4 regions of the Kitasatospora sp. NBC_01250 genome follow, and region 2 is predicted to be linked to each of the others. Evidence: riboswitches for the same ligand, from Rfam matches in the RefSeq annotation. Region 2 holds a riboswitch; each other region holds the start of a gene.
The links. Region 2 has a riboswitch for cyclic di-AMP ahead of OG500_RS06970 (LysM peptidoglycan-binding domain-containing protein). Riboswitches for the same ligand answer to the same signal wherever they lie in the genome.

Region 1 (4,496 bases), 5.8 Mb from region 2:
TCTCGATCCTCCGCGGCGAGCAGCCCGGAATCCTGGCGGCGGCCGGCTGGCTGCCCACCGCGCCGTCCCCGGCGCCCGAGGCCGGCGCCACCGCCTCCGCCGCGGCCGATGCTGACGTCGACTCCGGCGCCGCCGACACCGGCGCGGCGGCCGGCACCGAGGCCGAGGCCGCCGAGCAGGCGGCCGAGGCGAGCCCGGCCCCGGCGGTCCAGCAGGTCGACACGGTCGAGAGCCTGGTCGCCGGCGCACTGGCGGCCGGAATGCCGGCCCCGGTGCTGGTGCCGCTGCTGCCCGGCCCGCACGGCTACCTGACGGAGCTGCACGCCCTGGCCGCGCGGACCGGCGCCCAGGTGACCGACGTGCTCGGCCCCCACCCGCTGCTCGCCGAGGCCGTCCACGTGCGCCTCTCCGAGGCCGGCCTGGCCCGCGCCGACCGCGCGCGGCTGTTCGCGATCGCCACCGCCGCCGACGGCGTGGTGCTCACCACGGTCGGCGGCGAGGACGCCGCGGCGGCGGCCGGGATCACCGGCGTGCTGCTCGCCGCCCGCCTGGCGGTGCCCGTGGTGGCCGCGGCCCTGGACGTGCCCGGCGCGGTGGCCGGTGCCGTCGAGCACCTGCGGGCCACCGGCTCCCAGCGCCCGGCGCTGGCCCCGCTGGTGATCGGCCCCGAGGCCCCCGAGGACCTGCTGCTCGCGGCGTGCGAGGAGACCGGCTGTCCGAGCGCGGCCGCACTCGGCGCCTACCCGACCCTCGGTCAGCTGATCGCCTCGGCCTACCTGGCCGCGCTGCCCGAGCCGGTGGCCGAGCCGCTGCCGACCGAGGAGCTGCTCACCGAGGAGCCCGTCGCCGGCGAGTGACCCCCTGACCAACGGCCCTGCCGGCCCGCTGATGGCCCCGCTCCCGCCCAGGAGCGGGGCCATCGGCATGTCCGGAGCACGGTTCGTCGGCCGGTCGGTCAGGGCGCCCCGGAGGTCCGTTGACGGGCCGATGGCGCACATGTGGTGAATTGGTGACGATTCAGTGTCCAGTCGGGAAGTGGTGGACAGGACCACCCCGCCGACCGATTGGTCGGCGTCGCGAGCTGACGCGATGACAGAAGGGGTAAATCGGACATTCGGTCGATGTCGACCAGTGCGCCGGACCGGGCCGTTCGCCCCGCCGACAGCCGGTCAGGGCGCTCCGGTCCGATCGGCCACCCCCTTGATCACCAAGGCCGAAAACGGACAGCCCATCAGCATCACCAACCCTGAGCCCACGGCACATCCCGTTTCCCGCAGGCACATTGCACGCCCCGGCCGGACCCCTCCCCCGACGCCCTCTCAGGTCCGCCGCCGGGGCGATCTTGAAGGTTCCATGGTGGGCCTGTGACGGCCATCACAGCTGTTTGCGGATTCAACTTATCTCTGTCTAACGTGCTCCCCGTTCGTGGTCACACGGACCCAGCACAGCCGGACGCCGAGTCCTGCCACCGGATGCGCTGGCAGCGCGAAAACGCACCACGGCAGGAGCGGGGGAACCAGGTAAGCCGCCCCGGCACCCGGTCTTCGGACCGAGTGACCGGAGCTAGGGGTGAAGCCGCGCAGCAGCGCGGCCGGGCAACTCCAGTCCGAATCCGACAGCTCACCTCGTAGGCGTAGGAGAGGAACGCGTCTTCATGCTGCCCACCACTGGCACGACCCGTCCGTCCCGCACCGCTCGCCGAGCGATCGCCGCCACCGGCCTGCTCGGTCTCGGCCTCGCCCTGCCGTGCATCACGGCCACCACCGCCTCCGCGGCGCCCGTCTCCACCTGGGACAAGGTCGCCCAGTGCGAGAGCAGCGGCGACTGGAGCATCAACACCGGCAACGGCTACTACGGCGGCCTGCAGTTCAGCGCCTCCACCTGGGCCGCCTACGGCGGCACCCAGTACGCCCCGCAGGCCGACCAGGCCACCAAGGACCAGCAGATCGCCGTCGCCGAGAAGGTCCTCGCCGACCAGGGCCCCGGCGCCTGGCCGGTCTGCTCCGTCCAGGCGGGCCTGACCCAGGGCGGCGCCCCCGCCGCCGTGAACCCCGGCGCCCCCGCCACCAGCGCCCCGGCCCAGCCGAGCGCCCCGGCCCAGAGCGCCCCGCAGTCCTCGCAGTCCTCGCAGAGCGGCAGCCAGGGCCACTGGAACCACCAGTGGAACGGCACCAAGAACTCCGGCGGCCAGACCTACACCGTGGCGCGCGGCGACTGGCTCTCCACCATCGCGCAGAGCCACCACGTGGCCGGCGGCTGGCAGAAGCTGTACGAGCTCAACAAGTCGGTCCTGACCGCCGGTCCTGACACGCTCTACCCGGGCCAGCAGCTGAGCCTGGGCGGCTCGGCCAGCGCCGCCCCGAGCAGCGACAGCGCCCCGGCCGCCAGCACCCCGGCGCCGGCCGTCAACGCCCAGACCACCGCCTCCACCACCGCCGCCACCCCGGCGCCCGCCTCCGGCGCGATGGCCACCGCCGTCGCCTTCGCGGAGTCGAAGGTCGGTCAGGCCTACATCTACGGCGGCACCGGCAACGGTGGCTGGGACTGCTCCGGCCTGACCCAGGCCGCGATGGCCTCGGCGGGCATCTCCATCCCGCGGGTGGCCGCCGACCAGGCCGCCGCCAGCACCCCGGTGTCGATGAACAGCCTGCAGCCGGGCGACCTGCTGTTCTGGTCGAACAACGGCCAGAACTCGGGCGTCTACCACGTCGCCATCTACGTCGGCAACGGCCAGTTCGTCGAGGCCGCCAACCCGAGCGCGGGCGTGAAGTACGAGACCATCGCCAACTACGCCCCGGACTTCGCCGGCCGGGTCTGAACCTGGTGACACAGCGCTGAGCAGCCGCTGGACAGCACCGAGGGCCGCCTCTCCACTCTCCGGGAGGCGGCCCTCGGCCGTGCGGTGAACCGGCGTCACTGCGCCTTCGGCTGCCGGCGCCGGGTGAACCGGAGCAGCGCGACGAAGATCGCCGCGCCGATCAGCGCGCCGATCAGGCTGGCCCCGCGGAACCAGGGCGCGTTCACGTCCATCGTCCGCTGTCCCGCGTGCGCGCCGCTGCCGTCGCCGACCACCACGCCCAGCGTCCACAGCTTCGGCAGCGCGAGGACCAGGGCGACCGCCACCCAGGCCACCCAGGCCACCGAGACCTTCCAGGACCGGCTCCGGCGCAGCCCGAACCAGGCCACCAGGAGCGGCAGCAGGGTGCAGGTGACGCCGGTGAGCAGGCCGAAGAGCAGTCCGCTGGAGAGCCGGCCGTGCACGCTGTCGCCCACCTGCTGGGCCCACCAGCGCGGGATCGTGGCGGCCCACAGGAAGGAGAGGCCGATCAGCGCGGCCAGCGAGCAGCCGCCGAGCAGCAGTCGGCGCCGCCGGTCCGGGTGGACCGACGGCGCCGTGTCGTCGGGTCGCGGTGCGGTGGCTCCCATGCCTCGATGCCGGCACCGGTGGATCTTCGGCGCCCGTCGGGACGGGGCCGACGACTCCCCGCGGCTGCCGCTCGCCGTGGCGGCTACTCCCCGCGGTGCGGCCTGGCCCCGGTGGAGCCGCGCATCACCAGCTCCGGCTGGAACATGTACTCCACCCGCTGGGCCGACTCGCCGCCGACCTCCTCCAGCAGCGCGTCGACGGCTGCGGTGGCCATCGCCTCCACCGGCTGACGGATCGTGGTGAGCGGGGGCTCGGTGAAGGCGATCAGCGGCGAGTCGTCGAAGCCGACCACCGAGACGTCGCCGGGCACGCTCAGCCCGCGCTGGCGCACCGCGCGGATCGCGCCCAGCGCCATCAGATCGCTGCCGCAGATGATCGCGGTGCAGCCGCGGTCGAGCAGCACGCCGGCCGCCGCGTGGCCGCCCTCCACGCTGAACAGCGTGTGGTGCACCAGTTCCTCGATCTCCTGGTCGCCGGCGCCGAGCACCGAGCGCATGGCCGCGGTGAACCCCTCGATCTTGCGCAGCACCGGCACGTAGCGGCGCTGACCGACCGCCAGGCCGATCCGCTCGTGCCCGAGCTCGGCCAGGTGCTGGACCGCCATCCACATCGCCGCCCGGTCGTCGGGCGAGATGAACGGCGCGGCGATCTTCTCGCTGAAGCCGTTGATCAGCACGAACGGGACCTGACGTCCGGTCAGCTTGGCGTACCGGTCGTGGTCGGCGGTCGAATCGGCGTGCAGGCCGGAGACGAAGACGATGCCGGCGACCCCCCGCTCGACCAGCATCTCGACCAGTTCGTCCTCGGTCGATCCGCCCGGCGTCTGGGTGCAGAGCACCGGGGTGTAGCCGTGCCGGCTGAGCTGCTGCTCGATGACCTGGGCCAGCGCGGGGAAGATCGGGTTGCTCAGCTCCGGGGTGATCAGCCCGATCAGGCCCGCGCTGCGCTGGCGCAGCCGGGTCGGCCGTTCGTAGCCGAGCACGTCGAGGGCGGCCAGCACGGTCTGCCGGGTCGCGGCGGAGACGCCCGCCTTGCCGTTGAGGACGCGGCTGACGGTGGCCTCGCTGAC
Region 2 (4,496 bases):
CGAGGTCAGCGTGCTGCCGTGGAAGTGCTGGTTCATCGCGGGCAGCGCGACGTTGACGATGAAGAGGTCGAGGTTGGAGACGAAGACGGCGGCGGCCACGACGAGGAAGACGGCGCGGGAGCCGCCCGGTCGCGCGTTTGGATTTCCAACTATGTGCATGACGTGGCACGGTAGTGGGAGTGGGTTTGGAAACGCAACTCTATGAGGTTGGAGAGAGGCGGACGCCGGGTCGGCTCAGTCCGTCCCGGGCACCGCCATCAGGGCGTTGGCGTCGCCGAAGGGCAGGGCCTCGGCGAGCGCGGCGAAGCTGCCGGTGCGCAGGACGGCGTCGGCCGCGCGCCGGGCCGCGCCGAGGGCGACCCGGGAGAACCCGGAGCCGATGCTGATCCGCCGCGCGCCCAGCTCGCCGAGCTGGCTGACCGTCAACTCGGCCAGTGGGCCGGCGGCCAGCACGTTGACGGGGCGCGAGACCGCGGCGCAGACGGTGCGCACGGCCTCGGCGTCCGGCAGGCCGGGGGCGAAGAGCACATCGGCGCCCGCGGCCTCGAAGGCCTGCAGGCGCCGCACCGTGTCGGCCAGGTCGGGGCGTCCGTGCAGGAAGTTCTCGGCGCGCGCGGTGACGGTGAACGGGAGGTCCAGCCGCCGGGCCGCCGCGACGGCGGCACGCACCCGCTCGACGGCCACCTCGAACGGATGGATCGGGGCCTGCTCGTCGCCCGTGGCGTCCTCGATCGACCCGCCCACCAGGCCCGCCTCGGCGGCGAGTTCGATCGTGGCGGCGATCGCCTCGGCGTCCGGGCCGAAGCCGCTCTCCAGGTCGGCGGAGACCGGCAGGTGGGTGGCGCCGACGATCGCGCGGGCGTTGGCCAGCGCCTCCGCGCGGTCGACCAGCCCCGCGCCGTCGGGCCGGCCGAGCGAGAAGGCCAGGCCCGCGCTGGTGGTGGCCAGGGCGGCGAAGCCGAGACCGGTGAGCAGGCGCGCGGTGCCCGCGTCCCAGGCGTTGGCGACGACGAACACGTCCGGGCCGGTGTGGAGTTCGCGGAAGGCGAGCGCGCGGCGGCGCTGGTCCTCGAGGGAGAGCTGCACGGAGAATCCTCTGCTGAAGGCGACGGTGGCAGTTGTGACGGTGAGGGCGGTGACGTCGGGGGACGGACGCGCGGGCGGCGGGTCAGGGCCGCCGGGAGAGCGCGACGCCGCCCAGGCAGAGGCAGCCGCCGAGCAGGGTCAGCAGCGCCGGCACCTCGCCCAGGACCGCCCAGGACATCACTACCACCAACGCGGGCACCGCGTAGGTGGTCGCGCCCATCCGGCCCGCCGTGGTGCGGGAGAGCGCGTAGGCCCAGGTGCTGAACGCCAGGGCGGTGGGGAACAGGCCCAGGTAGACCAGGTCCAGCGTGGCCGAGGCCGGGGCGTGGGCGAGCTGACCGGCCAACTGGCCGCTGAACGGCAGGCAGACCACCATGCCGATCAGGCAGCTGAACGCGGTGGCCTGCAGCGGGGTCGCGTGCTGCAGCGCGGGCTTCTGGGCCACCACGCCGGCCGCGTAGAGCAGGGCGGCGACCAGGCAGAGCAGCACGCCGAGGTACGAGGCGCCGCTGCCACCGGACTTGGACAGGCCCACCACCACGGCTCCGGCGAACGAGACCGCCATCCCCGCCATCAACCGGCGCGGAAACCCCTCGCGCAGCAGCCAGCCGCTGAGCAGCGCGATCACCAGGGGACCGATGTTCACCACCATGGCCGCGGTGCCCGCGTCGACCTTCTGCTCACCCCAGTTGAGCGCCAGCATGTAGAGCCCGAACCAGAGTACGCCGCTGAGGGCTATGCCGGGCCAGGAGGCGCGTGGCGGCAGGCCCTCGCCGCGCACCGCCCAGATCGCGAGCAGCGCCACCGAGCCGACCGCGAGGCGGCCCAGGGCCAGCACGCCGGGGCTGTAGTGCTCGGTGGCGGAGCGGATCGCCACGAAGGAGGAGGCCCAGAGCAGGACGGAGGCGGTGGCCGCGGCCACCGCCTTGGAGTTGAGTCGGGTGGTGCCGGCGGTGGCAGGGAGGTCCATGGGGGCAAACTAATCGGTGACCGAAGCTTCCAGCACGCAATTTATCGGTGCCAGGGCCTCACCAGCGGTGCGGTGGCGGTTCGTTCAGTCGGTCGCGGTGATCGTGCCGTCCAGGTAGACCCAGGATCCCTCGTGGCGCATGAAGCGGCTGTTCTCGTGCAGCCGTCCGTCGAGCCTGCCTTCGACGTAGTGGGCGACGAACTCGACGGTGCCCTCCTGGTGGAACGGGCCGCCCTCGGTGCTGCCCAGGATGTCCAGGCGCTGCCAGTGGAGCCGCGGGTCGAAGTCGACCTCGGCGGGCCGGGTCCGCGGGTGCCAGCTGCTCAGCAGGTAGGCGCTGTCGTGGACCACGAAGGCGCTGAACCGCGATCGCATCAGCTGCTCGGCGGTGGCCGCCTCGGCCTCGCCCCGGTGCAGCCTGCGGCAGCAGTCGGCGTAGCTCGCCGGCCGGCCGCAGGGGCAGGGGAGTGACCCGTCGGACGCGGCGGGCGCGAGGGCGGGGGCGGGCCTGGCCGGGCGGGTGCGATTGCTGCGCTTGGACATGACCCCATTCTGACGGGCCCCGGCGGTGCCCGGTGACAGTCCACCGGGCACCACCTGACCGGGCACTCCCTAGGAGGGGAGCTGCAGGTGCTGCCCGGGGAAGATCAGGTCGGGGTTGCCGCCGACGGTGCCGAGGTTCTCCTGGTAGAGCTGCTGCCAGTTGTCGACGTGGTGGTCCATCGCGATGGCCCAGAGCGAGTCGCCGCTCTGCACCGTGTAGCCCTGACCGGCGTCGCTCTGCCCGGTCGGGGCCGCCTGGCCGGTGGTGGGGCCGACCGGGGCCGCGGGCACGGCCGGTGCGGGTGCCACGGGAGCGGTCGGGGTGGTGTCGCCGGCCGGCGTCTGGGCGGTGCCGGGGGCGGTCGGTGCGGCCGGGGGCGTGGTCGCCGTCGGGTTCGGGCTCGCGCTGGGGGCGGGCGTGCTCGGCGCGGGTGCGCTCGGGGTCGGCGAGGCGGTCGGGGTGGTCGGGCCGCTGGTCGGCGCGGTGGAGGGTGCGGTGGTCGGCGCCGTCGGCGTGCTGCTGGGCGTCCCCGTCCCCGTCCCCGTGCCGGGGGCCGGGGTGGTGGGCGCAGCCGGCGTGGTGGCCGTCGTCGTGGGCGTGGGGCTCGGCGTGGGTGCCGCGGTGGGCGCGGTCACCGGCGCGGGCGAGCCGACCGGTGCGGGGGTACCGCTCGCGGGCGGCGTGCTGGGCGCGGTGGGCGCCGCAGGCGCGGTCGTCGGGTTGCTGCTGGGCGTTCCGGTCGGCGCGGCCAGCCCGGCCACCGCCGCGCAGCTGCCCCAGACGCTCGGTCCCTGGCTGGCGAGCAACTGCTCCGCCACGGCGATCTGCTGCGCCTGGGTGGCGTGCGAGGCCTGCGCCGCGTACTGGTCGCCGCCGTTCGCGACCCACTGGCGCTGGGTGAGGTGCAGTCCGCCGTAGTAGCCGTCGCCGTTGTCGGCGGTCCAGTTGCCGCCGGTGACGCACTGGGCGAGCGAGTCCCAGGTGGTGACCGGCGCGGCGTGCGCGCCGGTCGCGGTGAGCAGCGGCAGGGCGACGCCGACGCCGGCCACGGTCGCGGCGGCCACGGCGCGATCGGTCTGGGTCGGGCGGCGGTGCCGGCCCGGGCCTGAGAACACCCCGGATATGCCCATGGAACATCCCTCTCCGCACGCCTGCGAGGTGAGCTGTCGGGTTCGGGCCGGGAGGCTGGCCCGGCCGCCCGCCCGGACGGATCCGGCGGACGGCTTCACCCCTAGCCGCGTGGGGACGGCGCTGAACCTGGGTCCCCCGCGCCTGCCCAGAAGTCGGTGATCGAGGACCCGGAGCGCGGTGGGCAGGACTCGGCGTACCTCGTCCGGGCACCCGCGTCGGCGGGTTGCAGGGAGACTAGACGGATCATCACTCCGATAACAACCCCGCATCGCACACGTCACACAAGAATCACGGAAGCTGCGCGGTGCTCCGTATCGACACCTCTTGCGCGTACTGCGTCAGGTCCGCCCGCCCGACGGGTGACGAACCCGCCCGGCGGGCGGGTGTCCGCCGCTAGGTTGGGCGCTGGAACCGTCATCGACCGACGGACCGTCAACTCGACGCAGAGGAGAGGCCCATGGCCGACGAGGCCAAGATCCGTGAGCTGTTCGCCTCCCGGATCAACGGGGTGCTGGTGACCCTGAAGCGGGACGGACGGCCGCAACTGTCCAACATCCGCTACGCCTACGACCCGGCGAGGGAGCTGATCCGGGTCTCCGTCACCGCGGACCGGGTGAAGGCGAAGAACCTGGCCCGGGACCCGCGGGCGAGCCTGTACGCGACCAGCGAGGACTTCTGGACCTGGGCGGTGGCCGAGGGCACCGTCGAGCTGACCCCGGTGGCCGCGGCGCCCGACGACGACACGGTGGAGGAGCTGATCGACCT
Region 3 (4,496 bases), 600 kb from region 2:
GAGGAGCACGGCGACGCGCTCTTCGCCGGGACCGCCAAGTTCTTCCGCCCGGGCTACGCGGGCGCCCTGGTCCCCGAGTGGATCCCCGCGATGAACGGCACCGAGCGCAAGCTGGCCGCCGGCGCCGAGGTCGCCGACGTGGGCTGCGGCTACGGCTGGTCCACCATGCTGATGGCCAAGGCCTACCCGGCCTCGCACTTCCACGGCTTCGACTTCCACCGGCCCTCGATCGAGGCGGCCAACGAGCTGGCCAAGGAGCAGGGGCTGGCCGACCGGGTCAGCTTCGAGGTGGCCGGTGCCCAGGACTTCCCCGGGGACGGCTACGACCTGATCACCTTCTTCGACTGCCTGCACGACATGGGCGACCCCGGCAGCGCGCTGCACCACGCCGAGCAGTCGCTGGCCCCCGACGGCGCCTGCATGATCGTCGAACCGAACGTCTCGGCCGACGTCCGGGCGAACGCCAACCCGATCGGCCGCGCCGTGGTCTCCGCCTCGGTCGCCATCTGCCTGCCCTCCGCGCTGGCCCAGCACGGGCCGCAGGCGATGGGCAACCACGCCGGTGAGGACGCGATGCGCCACCTCGCCGACGACGCCGGCCTGCACCACTGGAAGCTGGCCGCCGAGAGCCCGCTCAACCGCGTCTACGCCGCCAGCCGGTAGCCGACCGGTCACCGTTGCTCCTCTCCCACATGATCGCCTCGTTGGGCGGGCGGTCCGCAGCCGGGCTTGTCGGGGCCCGGCTTGACCCGGCCTCCCCGGTGGGCGCACGCTCGATGCGTGACTCCGTCCGGGGAGGCCGGCTTGCGGCGGATCTGCGCCGTGATCGACCTGCTGATCGACGCCGTCGACGAGGAGACCCTGCTGCCGGCGCTGTTTCCGGTGCTGCTCCGCGCCGTGCCGGGGGACAGCCTCACCTGGTCCACCCGCACCCCCACCGGGCGCCATCCGGTCACCCTGCCGCAGGCGCTGTTCAGCCCGCAGACGCTGGCCGCGTTCTTCCGGTACGCCCCGGCGGACCCGCTCTTCGTGCACACCAACGGCGGCAGCGGCGTCCCGCTGCGCCGCAGCGACCTGCAGTCCCGGACCGAGTACCACCGGCTGGGCACCTACGGCGAGGCGCTGGGCCCGGCCGGTGCGGAGTACCAGCTGGCGATGGCCTTCCCGGCCGGCTGGACGAGCGCCGGGCGGCGCACCGTGGCGCTGATCGTCAACCGGTCCGGCAGCGACTTCCCGGACGCCGACCTGGCCTCGGCCACCCTGCTGCGGGCCCGGCTCACCCACGCCCTGGAGCGGCTGGCACCCCCGCCGCGGGCGCCGGCCGCCGACCTCACCGCGCGCGAGGCCGCCGTGCTGGACCTGCTCGCGGACGGCCTGACGGACCAGCAGATCGGCCGCCGTCTCGCGGTCTCCACCCGCACCGTGGACAAGCACCTGGAACACGCCTACGCCAAGCTGCGGGTGCACAGCCGGGTGGCCGCCGCGGCGGCCTGGCGCGGCACCGGCTGAGCCCCGGTCCCCGCGTGCTTGCGGGGACCGGGGCTCAACGGGGGCTCGACGGGCTCAGACCCGCTTCGGGGTCCGCTTCAGCGCCGGTTTCAGCAGCTGAAGTCGATCAGCGAGAACGACTCGTAGTGGTCGGAGGTGTAGTAGTCCGACCCGTCCTCGCCGGTGATGATTCTGCGCGTGCCGCGGGTGGGCGCACCCGGCGTGACGACCGTGTACTCCTGGTAGTAGCCGTTCGGCTCGCTGGGCAGCACGCCCTCGCGGTTCTGGAAGGTCTCGCCGTCCTCGGAGTACGGGAACGGGCCGCCCTGGGCGATCAGGTTCAGCGTGTCGTCCGCCTGGCTCGGCAGCGCCGACTGGCAGATCGAGCCGCTGACGTCCGCGTGGGCGTCGGCGGCGAAGACGGCGGTGGGGGCCAGGGTGAGCATGCTCACGGTGACCACGGAGGCGGCACGCGACTTCAACGCGCGTAGAAGAGTCTGCATGGCAAGCAGTCTGGGGGAGCGTCAGGAAGTCTGGGAAGGTGCTGGGAGCACGCCAAGAGACTTTTCATGTCCATGTAACTGGATGGCGGTCCAGGTGATGCGATGGCGTCGCTTTCGGTGCTGGTGTGACAGGTGTGACTCGCCTGACATTGATGATGATCATGTCATCTGCCTACCCTGCTGGCGCCCGCCACCCAGCGGCGGGCCCAGCCCCCGGGACCGCCGAGTCCTGCCTGCCGGTGGCCGGCCCCGGAGCACCGCACCAGGCAGGAGCGGGGGACCCAGGTAGTGCCAGCCGTGCCCCGCCCGCCTGCGCCCGCAGGCCCACCAGGCACGCCCGGCTAGGGGTGAAGCCGCCACCGGAATCCGTCGGTGGCCGGGCCATCTTGCGGCCCGAACCCGACAGCTCACCTCGTAGGCGTCGCAAGAGGACTCCCCGTGATACCCACCTCCACCCCGCTGCGCCTCGGCGTCGTCGTCGGAGCGCTCGGCCTGCTCGCGGTGCCCGTCGTCGGCCAGGCCGATGCCTGGGCCCGTACGTCCGGCACCGCCGTGCCCCAGGTCACCCAGGACCGGCTGACCCCCGCCACGGCCACCGCCGGCGCCTCGACCACCGCCGCGCTCACCCTGCACGCCGCCTCCTGCTTCACCGCGAAGACGGTGGGGGTCGGGGTGCGCGACGCCGCCGGCAACAACCTGGACTTCCCCGGGAACCTCGGCAACCAGCAGATCTGCCCGAGCGGCCTTTCGCTGACCACCGGCGCGCGCAGCTTCCCGGCCGGTGCGTACCAGATCTTCGGCTTCTTCCAGGACCAGGCGGGTGCCTGGCACAACCTGACCACGCAGACCCTCACGGTCTCGGCGGCCGGCACCCCCACCTCCACCCCGGCCCCCGCCCCGACGCCCGCGCCTTCGCCGTCGCCGAGCACGCCGCCCGCCACCGGCGGCTCGCCGGTCGCCGGCAAGACGCTGACCTGGTCGGACGAGTTCAACGGCCCGCTGGACGCCACCAAGTGGAACGACAGCACCACCACCGCGTACAAGTACGGCACCCACAACCCGGACGACAACAAGCTCGACTGGCTCGACCCGTCCGACGTCTCGGTGGCGAACGGTGTGGCCACCTTCACCGCCCAGCCCTCCAGCCACACCCTGGAGAACGGCAAGCAGGCCTGGACCACCGGCCTGCTCACCACCGAGGGCACCCAGCAGGGCTTCAAGGTGAAGACCGGCGACTACGCCGAGGCCCGGGTGCAGATGCCCTCCGCGCCCGGCGCCTGGCCCGCGCTGTGGACCTGGGCGAACGGCGGCAGCGAGATCGACTCCTTCGAGTACCACCCGGACAACCCGAACCTGCTGGAGCTGACCAACCACGTCAACCCGGCGCACGACTACCTGACCGACGCCACCGACGTGAAGCCCGGCCAGTGGGTCACCATCGGCACCTACTACGGCGCCAACTCCGTCGACTGGTACGTGAACGGGGTCAAGGTCTACTCGGACAACACCGGCGTCGGGGCCAACTGGTCCGCCAACCTGATCCTCAACCTGTCGATCAGCGCCGGGCAGTACCACCCCGGCCCGAGCGGCTCCGCCCCGATCACCTTCGCGGCGGACTACGTGCGGGTCTACCGCTAGGCCTCGGCGCCGGCCTCCTGCCCCTGGACGGCGGAGAGCGGAGCGGCCAACTCCTCCAGGGAGAGCCGCTCCGCCCGGACGCCGATCGCCGCCTCCACCAGCCCGGCCGCCGCCATCAGCGAGGCGCCGATGCAGAAGGCGAGCGTGGTGTCGGCGGGCTTGCCGCTGTTCACCAGGCCGTTGAAGAGCAGCGGCCCGGTGATGCCGCCCAGCGCGGTGCCCACCGCGTAGAAGAACGCGATGCACAGCGCCCGCACCTCCAGCGGGAAGACCTCGCTCACCGTCAGGTAGGCGGCGCTCGCGCCGGCCGAGGCGAAGAACAGCACGCCCACCCAACAGGCCGTCATGGTGGTGGCGTTGAGCAGGCCCTGCTGGAAGAGCGCGGCCGTGCCGAAGAGCAGCACCCCCGACAGCAGGTAGGTCCCGGCGATCATCGGCTTGCGGCCCACGCTGTCGAAGAGGTGGCCGAGCAGCAGCGGGCCGCAGAAGTTGCCCACCGCGATCACCGCGAAGTAGTAACCGGTGTCGCCCTGCGGGACGTTGAAGAAGGTCGTCAGGATCACCGCGTAGCCGAAGGTGACCGAGTTGTAGAGGAAGGCCTGGCCGACGAAGAGCGCCAGGCCCAGGACGGTGCGCTTGGGGTAGCTGCGGAAGACCGTGCGGGCCACCGTGGTGAAGCTGACCGGTCCCTGCTCGCGCACCGTCACCCAGCCCTCGGGGGCCGGCAGCGGCTCGCCGGTCTGCTCGGTGACGGTCCGCTCGATCTCGTCGACCAGCTGGTCGGCCTCCTCGCCGCGCCCGTGGGTGAAGAGCCAGCGCGGGCTCTCCGGCACGTGCCGGCGCACCAGCAGGATCACCAGGCCCAGG
Region 4 (4,496 bases), 170 kb from region 2:
CGAGGGCCGGGGCAGCCGACTGCGCCGGGCGGGGCACGCCGGAGGGCGAGGGTGAAGGTGGAGTGGAGGGTGAGAGTTCCGGCTCGGCCATTGGTGTCGGCGGGGCTTCGGCGCTGGGCGGCGGAAGCGCGACGAGCCGGGGTGCGGCCTCGGCATCGGAGACTGACAAGGTGTCAAGAAGCTGACGCAGGACGGAGAGCGGTCGCGCACCCGGCGTGCAGACCAGGACACGGCGGGCCCCCGGGTGGGCGGACGGCAGGTCGCCGCGCTGGAGGGCGGGCAGCAGGCCGGCCCGCAGCAGGGAGGACTTGCCCGCGCCCGAGGGGGCGACCAGTGCGAGCGGTCCCCGTCCCGCGCGCTCGGCCAGCCGGTCGAGCAACGCGGCGAGGGCGTGGTCGCGCCCGGCGAACCAGTGGGCGTCCTGCGGGCCGAAGGCGGCCAGCCCGGGGTAGGGGCAGGGCAGGTCGAGTGCCGGTGGCACGGCGAGCGCGTGGCCGGCAGCGGTCGGCAGGGCACTGTCGGTGGCTGGCCCGCTTGACCCGGGCCCGGCCGGGCCGGCCCCCGTCGGCCCGGGCTCGGCGGCTTCGGTCAGCCGCAGCAGCGAACCGTCGGCGCGCAGCAGCTCGTCGCAGCGGCGCGCCAGGTCATGGCCCGCCGGCTTGCTGCCGTTCTCGATCTTGCTGAGGTAGCCCTTGCTGTAGTGCAGCAGGCGGGAGAGGGCACTGAGCGACAGTCCGCGCTCGGTGCGCAGCCGGCGCAGCTCGGCACCGAAGCACTCGTCCCGGGAGCGGGCGGCAGTCGGAGGATGGGCAGTCGGCCGGCCGTGAGCGGGCGCGGCGCCGGGCGCTTGGTCGGCAGTGGCCCGGGGAGCCCCGTCCGCCGGTGGAATCAGGTCCATGCGCACCCCGCGACGCCAGCCAGGCCGCGCTTGGCGACTTCTCGGATCTGTCGTCGACAGGTTACCGGCTGTGACCAGCCCGTCTGGCATGCTGTGATCTCGATCGGCGCGGGTCCAGTGGCGGCGCCAGTGGCACATATGTTGTAATACGCAACCACCATGGGAGAGGAAGAGGTCACGCGTGTCGGGTCGAGACGAGTCGATCGAGATCATCCAGCGCGAGCTGACCGCCTTCGCCCGGCGGGCCCGGCACAAGGCCTCGCAGCTGCACCCGGGGCTCTCCCTGGTGACGTACAGCATCCTCGACCTGATGAACGAGCGCGGTGGCTGCCGGGCGGCCGACCTGGCCGCGTACTTCATGCTCGACAAGTCGACCGTGAGCCGGCAGGTCGGCGCTCTGGAGAAGCTGGGGCTGCTCAGCCGCGAGGTGGATCCGGAGGATCACCGCGGGCAGATCCTGCGCCCCAGCGAGCAGGGGATGGCGCTGCTGCGGCACGCGTACGAGATGCGCCGGGAGTCGTTCACCGAGCGGTTCACGGAGTGGACCGACGAGGACGTCGCGCGGCTGGCGGGCTATCTGGTGCGGTACGGCGCGGCGGACTGACGCCGGATCGCACGGCGGGCCGGCGCCCGGCAGCTGACGAGCGGGGCGCAGCCCGTCGCTGCGACAGCGCGCCAACAGCCCGGCACACCAACAGCCGGCACACAAAAGGCCCGGCACACCAACAGCCCGGCACACAAAAGGCCCGGCACACCAACAGCCCGGCACACAAAAGGCCCGGCACACCAACAGCCCGGCACGCCGAAGGCCCAGCGAGCCAAGAGCCAGGCGCGCCAAAGCCGTCGGCCGGCCACAGGTGGGAAACCCGTGGCCGGCCGACGGCTGCGGACGATCCGCCGAGCGCTACCGCCCGATGGGGGCGGGCCGGCGGCCGTTGATCACCGGGGTGATCAGTACGCCTGGTGGGCCTGCCAGAAGACCCAGGCCTGGTTCGGGCTGCCGTAGGTCTGGTTCATGTACTGCAGCGCCCACTTGATCTGGGTGGCGGGGTTGGTCGCCCAGTCCGAGCCGGCCGAGGCCATCTTGTTGCCGGGCAGGGCCTGCGGCAGGCCGTAGGCACCGGAGCTCGGGTTGGTGGCGGTGACGTTCCAGCCGCTCTCGTGGGTGATGATCTGGTCGAACGACGCCAGCTGGTCGGCCGGGACGATCGAGGCGGCGAGCGCCTGCAGCGAGGCGACGCTGGCGTTGGCGCTCAGCGCCGGGGTGGCCGGAGCGGCCGCGGCAGCCGGAGCGGCGGGGGCAGCCGGAGCCGGGGCGGTGGCCGGAGCCTGGGCCGGGGCGGGGGTCTGCGCCGGGGCCTGGGCCTGGGCGTCGCCGAGCGCGAGGTGCTGGCCGGGGTAGATCACGTCCGGACCGTCGGCGAGCACCGACTTGTTCAGGTCGTAGAGCTTCTGCCAGCCGCCCTGCACGTTGTGGCTGGTGGCGATCTTGGACAGCCAGTCGCCGTCCTGCACGGTGTAGCCGGCGGGAGCCTGGGCGGCCGGGGCGGCGGCCGGAGCGGCGGCGGCCGACTCGTGCTGCGCGGTGTAGCCGTGCGAACCGGAGTGGATCGGCGTGGCGCTGGCGCCACCGGCGGTGATCATGGGCAGACCGGCGCCGGCGCCGACGATGACGGCGGTGGCGATCGCGCGCTTGATGGCGGCGCGGCTGGGCAGGCTGGGGCGACCGTTGACGGACAGCATGAAAAGCGTTTCCTCTCCCACGCCTGCGAGGTGAGCTGTCGGATTCGGGCTGGAGTTGCCCGGCCGCGCAATGCGCGGCTTCACCCCAAGCCCCGCCCGGAGCCTTGCTCCAGGTGGGGCGACTTACCTTGGGTCCCCCGCCCCTGCCGTGGTGCTTCAGTGCACAGTGCCCGTTCCATCCGGCGGCAGGATTCGGCGTTCCGGGGAGCGGGGTTCGTGTGGAGACGAACGGCATGCACCGTAGACAGGTCGAAGGTCCCATCTCAAGCCAGGAGGCGCTGTCACAGGGCAATGTGAGGTGTCTCATGCCGAAGCTGGAGGGGCGATAACGATTCGCATCGTTATCGCCCCGTGATATGAATTTTCGTCAGCCCGCACCGCGTCAGTCAGTCAGTCAGCCAGCCAGTCAGCCAGCCAGCGCCGCGTCAGCCGACGCCGAGCCCGCCCGCGCCGCGTCAGCCCGCGTGCCACCCCTGCGGGTCGACGTCGCCGGGCACCACCGCGGCCGGCTGGTAGGCGCCGCGGGTCAGCACGAAGCCCGCCACGTCGAGGTGGCTGACCGAGCCGTCCTCGGCGCGCACCACGCGCAGCGGCTCGCCCGCGTAGTAGCCGTCGAGCCCGACCCAGCTGCCGTCCGGCTCGGGCAGGAAGCGGGAGGTGCGGGCGGGGCCGCTCAGCGCGGTGAGCTCCAGGGCCCGGTCCGCCCGCAGGTGCAGGGCCAGCGCGGTGGGTCCCCAGTACCAGGGGCCGGTCAGTGCGAGCAGGTCGGGATCGGCGTCGGTGAACGGGCGCCAGGCGGTGGGCAGCAGCGGTTCGCGCTCGGCGACGATCCGGATCAGGTCGGGGGCCACCGTCCCGAGCCCGGAGCCGGCGGTGACATTGGTGAGGGTGATCGCTGCCACGTCGTCCTCGGGGCTGAACCACAGGCCGGCCAGGAAGCCGGGCATCGAGCCGCCGTGGCCGACCAGCAGCCGCCCGTCCTGCCGGGACAGCTGCAGGCCCAGTCCGAAGCAGGAGGTCCAGTCGTCACGGTCCGGGCCGGCGGCGGGGCGGCGCATCTCGGCCAGCGTGGCGGGGGCCAGGACCTTCTCCGCGCCGCCCGGGAGCGTGCCGGCCAGGAAGGAGGCCCAGCGGGCGAGGTCGGCGGCGGTGGACCAGAGCTGCCCGGCCGGCGCCATCAGGCCGGTGTCGGTGAGCGGCTCGGGGAGCATCACGTCCGCCCACGGGTGCACGGCGAACCCGCCCGCGTGCGGGGCCTGCGGCAGCAGCGTGGTGCGGGTCAGGCCGAGCGGATCGAGCACCTCCTGGCGCAGCACCTCGCCCCACGGCAGCCGACGCACCTTGGCCACCAGCGCGCCGAGCAGCGCGTAGCCGGGGTTGGAGTAGTGGTGGCGCTCGCCGGCCGGGTGGCGGAACGGCTGCTCCTCCAGCAGGTTGCCCAGCTCCGGGCGGTGCGAGCCGTCGGTCCGCTCCCACCACGGGCCCGGCGTCTCGGCGGCCAGCCCGGCCGTGTGGCTGAGCAGTTCGCGGATCGTGGCCCGCCCGGCCGAGGTGCCCGGCAGGTGCTGCTCCAGCGGATCGGCCAGGTCGAGCAGGCCCTCGTCGCGCAGGCGCAGCACCAGCACCGCGGCGAAGGACTTGGTGATCGAGCCGATCCGGTACTGCGTGTTCTCGTCCGGCGCGTGGCCCTCGATCATGCTCCGGCCACCGCTCCAGACCCGGTGGCCGCCGCGCGCCACCAGGCCGACCAGCGAGGGCGTCCGGCCCTGTGCCTGTCCGACGGCGAGGCGGTGCAGCAGGGCCCGGCGCGTCTCGGGCAGCAGCTCGTCCGCGGCCACGGCAGGGATGGGCAACT

Region 1: it holds a riboswitch for cyclic di-AMP, as region 2 does, so the genes downstream of both, OG500_RS31180 (transglycosylase family protein) here and OG500_RS06970 (LysM peptidoglycan-binding domain-containing protein) in region 2, are expected to answer to the same signal.
Region 3: it holds a riboswitch for cyclic di-AMP, as region 2 does, so the genes downstream of both, OG500_RS08775 (glycoside hydrolase family 16 protein) here and OG500_RS06970 (LysM peptidoglycan-binding domain-containing protein) in region 2, are expected to answer to the same signal.
Region 4: it holds a riboswitch for cyclic di-AMP, as region 2 does, so the genes downstream of both, OG500_RS06240 (LysM peptidoglycan-binding domain-containing protein) here and OG500_RS06970 (LysM peptidoglycan-binding domain-containing protein) in region 2, are expected to answer to the same signal.

The regions. Positions count from the first base shown of each region.
Region 1 is NZ_CP108476.1:7,353,522-7,358,017, reverse strand. It holds gene OG500_RS31185 (hypothetical protein) at 1-857, shown strand, start outside; cyclic di-AMP (ydaO/yuaA leader) riboswitch at 1,483-1,647, shown strand; gene OG500_RS31180 (transglycosylase family protein) at 1,655-2,818, shown strand; gene OG500_RS31175 (hypothetical protein) at 2,914-3,426, opposite strand; gene OG500_RS31170 (LacI family DNA-binding transcriptional regulator) at 3,510-4,496, opposite strand, start outside.
Region 2 is NZ_CP108476.1:1,561,113-1,565,608, reverse strand. It holds gene OG500_RS06990 (MFS transporter) at 1-159, opposite strand, end outside; gene OG500_RS06985 (isocitrate lyase/PEP mutase family protein) at 235-1,086, opposite strand; gene OG500_RS06980 (DMT family transporter) at 1,169-2,056, opposite strand; gene OG500_RS06975 (YchJ family protein) at 2,141-2,599, opposite strand; gene OG500_RS06970 (LysM peptidoglycan-binding domain-containing protein) at 2,669-3,664, opposite strand; cyclic di-AMP (ydaO/yuaA leader) riboswitch at 3,733-3,899, opposite strand; gene OG500_RS06965 (PPOX class F420-dependent oxidoreductase) at 4,189-4,496, shown strand, end outside.
Region 3 is NZ_CP108476.1:2,157,856-2,162,351, reverse strand. It holds gene OG500_RS08790 (class I SAM-dependent methyltransferase) at 1-663, shown strand, start outside; gene OG500_RS08785 (helix-turn-helix transcriptional regulator) at 781-1,509, shown strand; gene OG500_RS08780 (ribonuclease domain-containing protein) at 1,599-1,991, opposite strand; cyclic di-AMP (ydaO/yuaA leader) riboswitch at 2,295-2,426, shown strand; gene OG500_RS08775 (glycoside hydrolase family 16 protein) at 2,430-3,629, shown strand; gene OG500_RS08770 (MFS transporter) at 3,626-4,496, opposite strand, start outside.
Region 4 is NZ_CP108476.1:1,387,285-1,391,780, reverse strand. It holds gene OG500_RS06250 (nSTAND1 domain-containing NTPase) at 1-898, opposite strand, end outside; gene OG500_RS06245 (MarR family winged helix-turn-helix transcriptional regulator) at 1,080-1,502, shown strand; gene OG500_RS06240 (LysM peptidoglycan-binding domain-containing protein) at 1,850-2,641, opposite strand; cyclic di-AMP (ydaO/yuaA leader) riboswitch at 2,647-2,772, opposite strand; gene OG500_RS06235 (serine hydrolase domain-containing protein) at 3,097-4,496, opposite strand, start outside.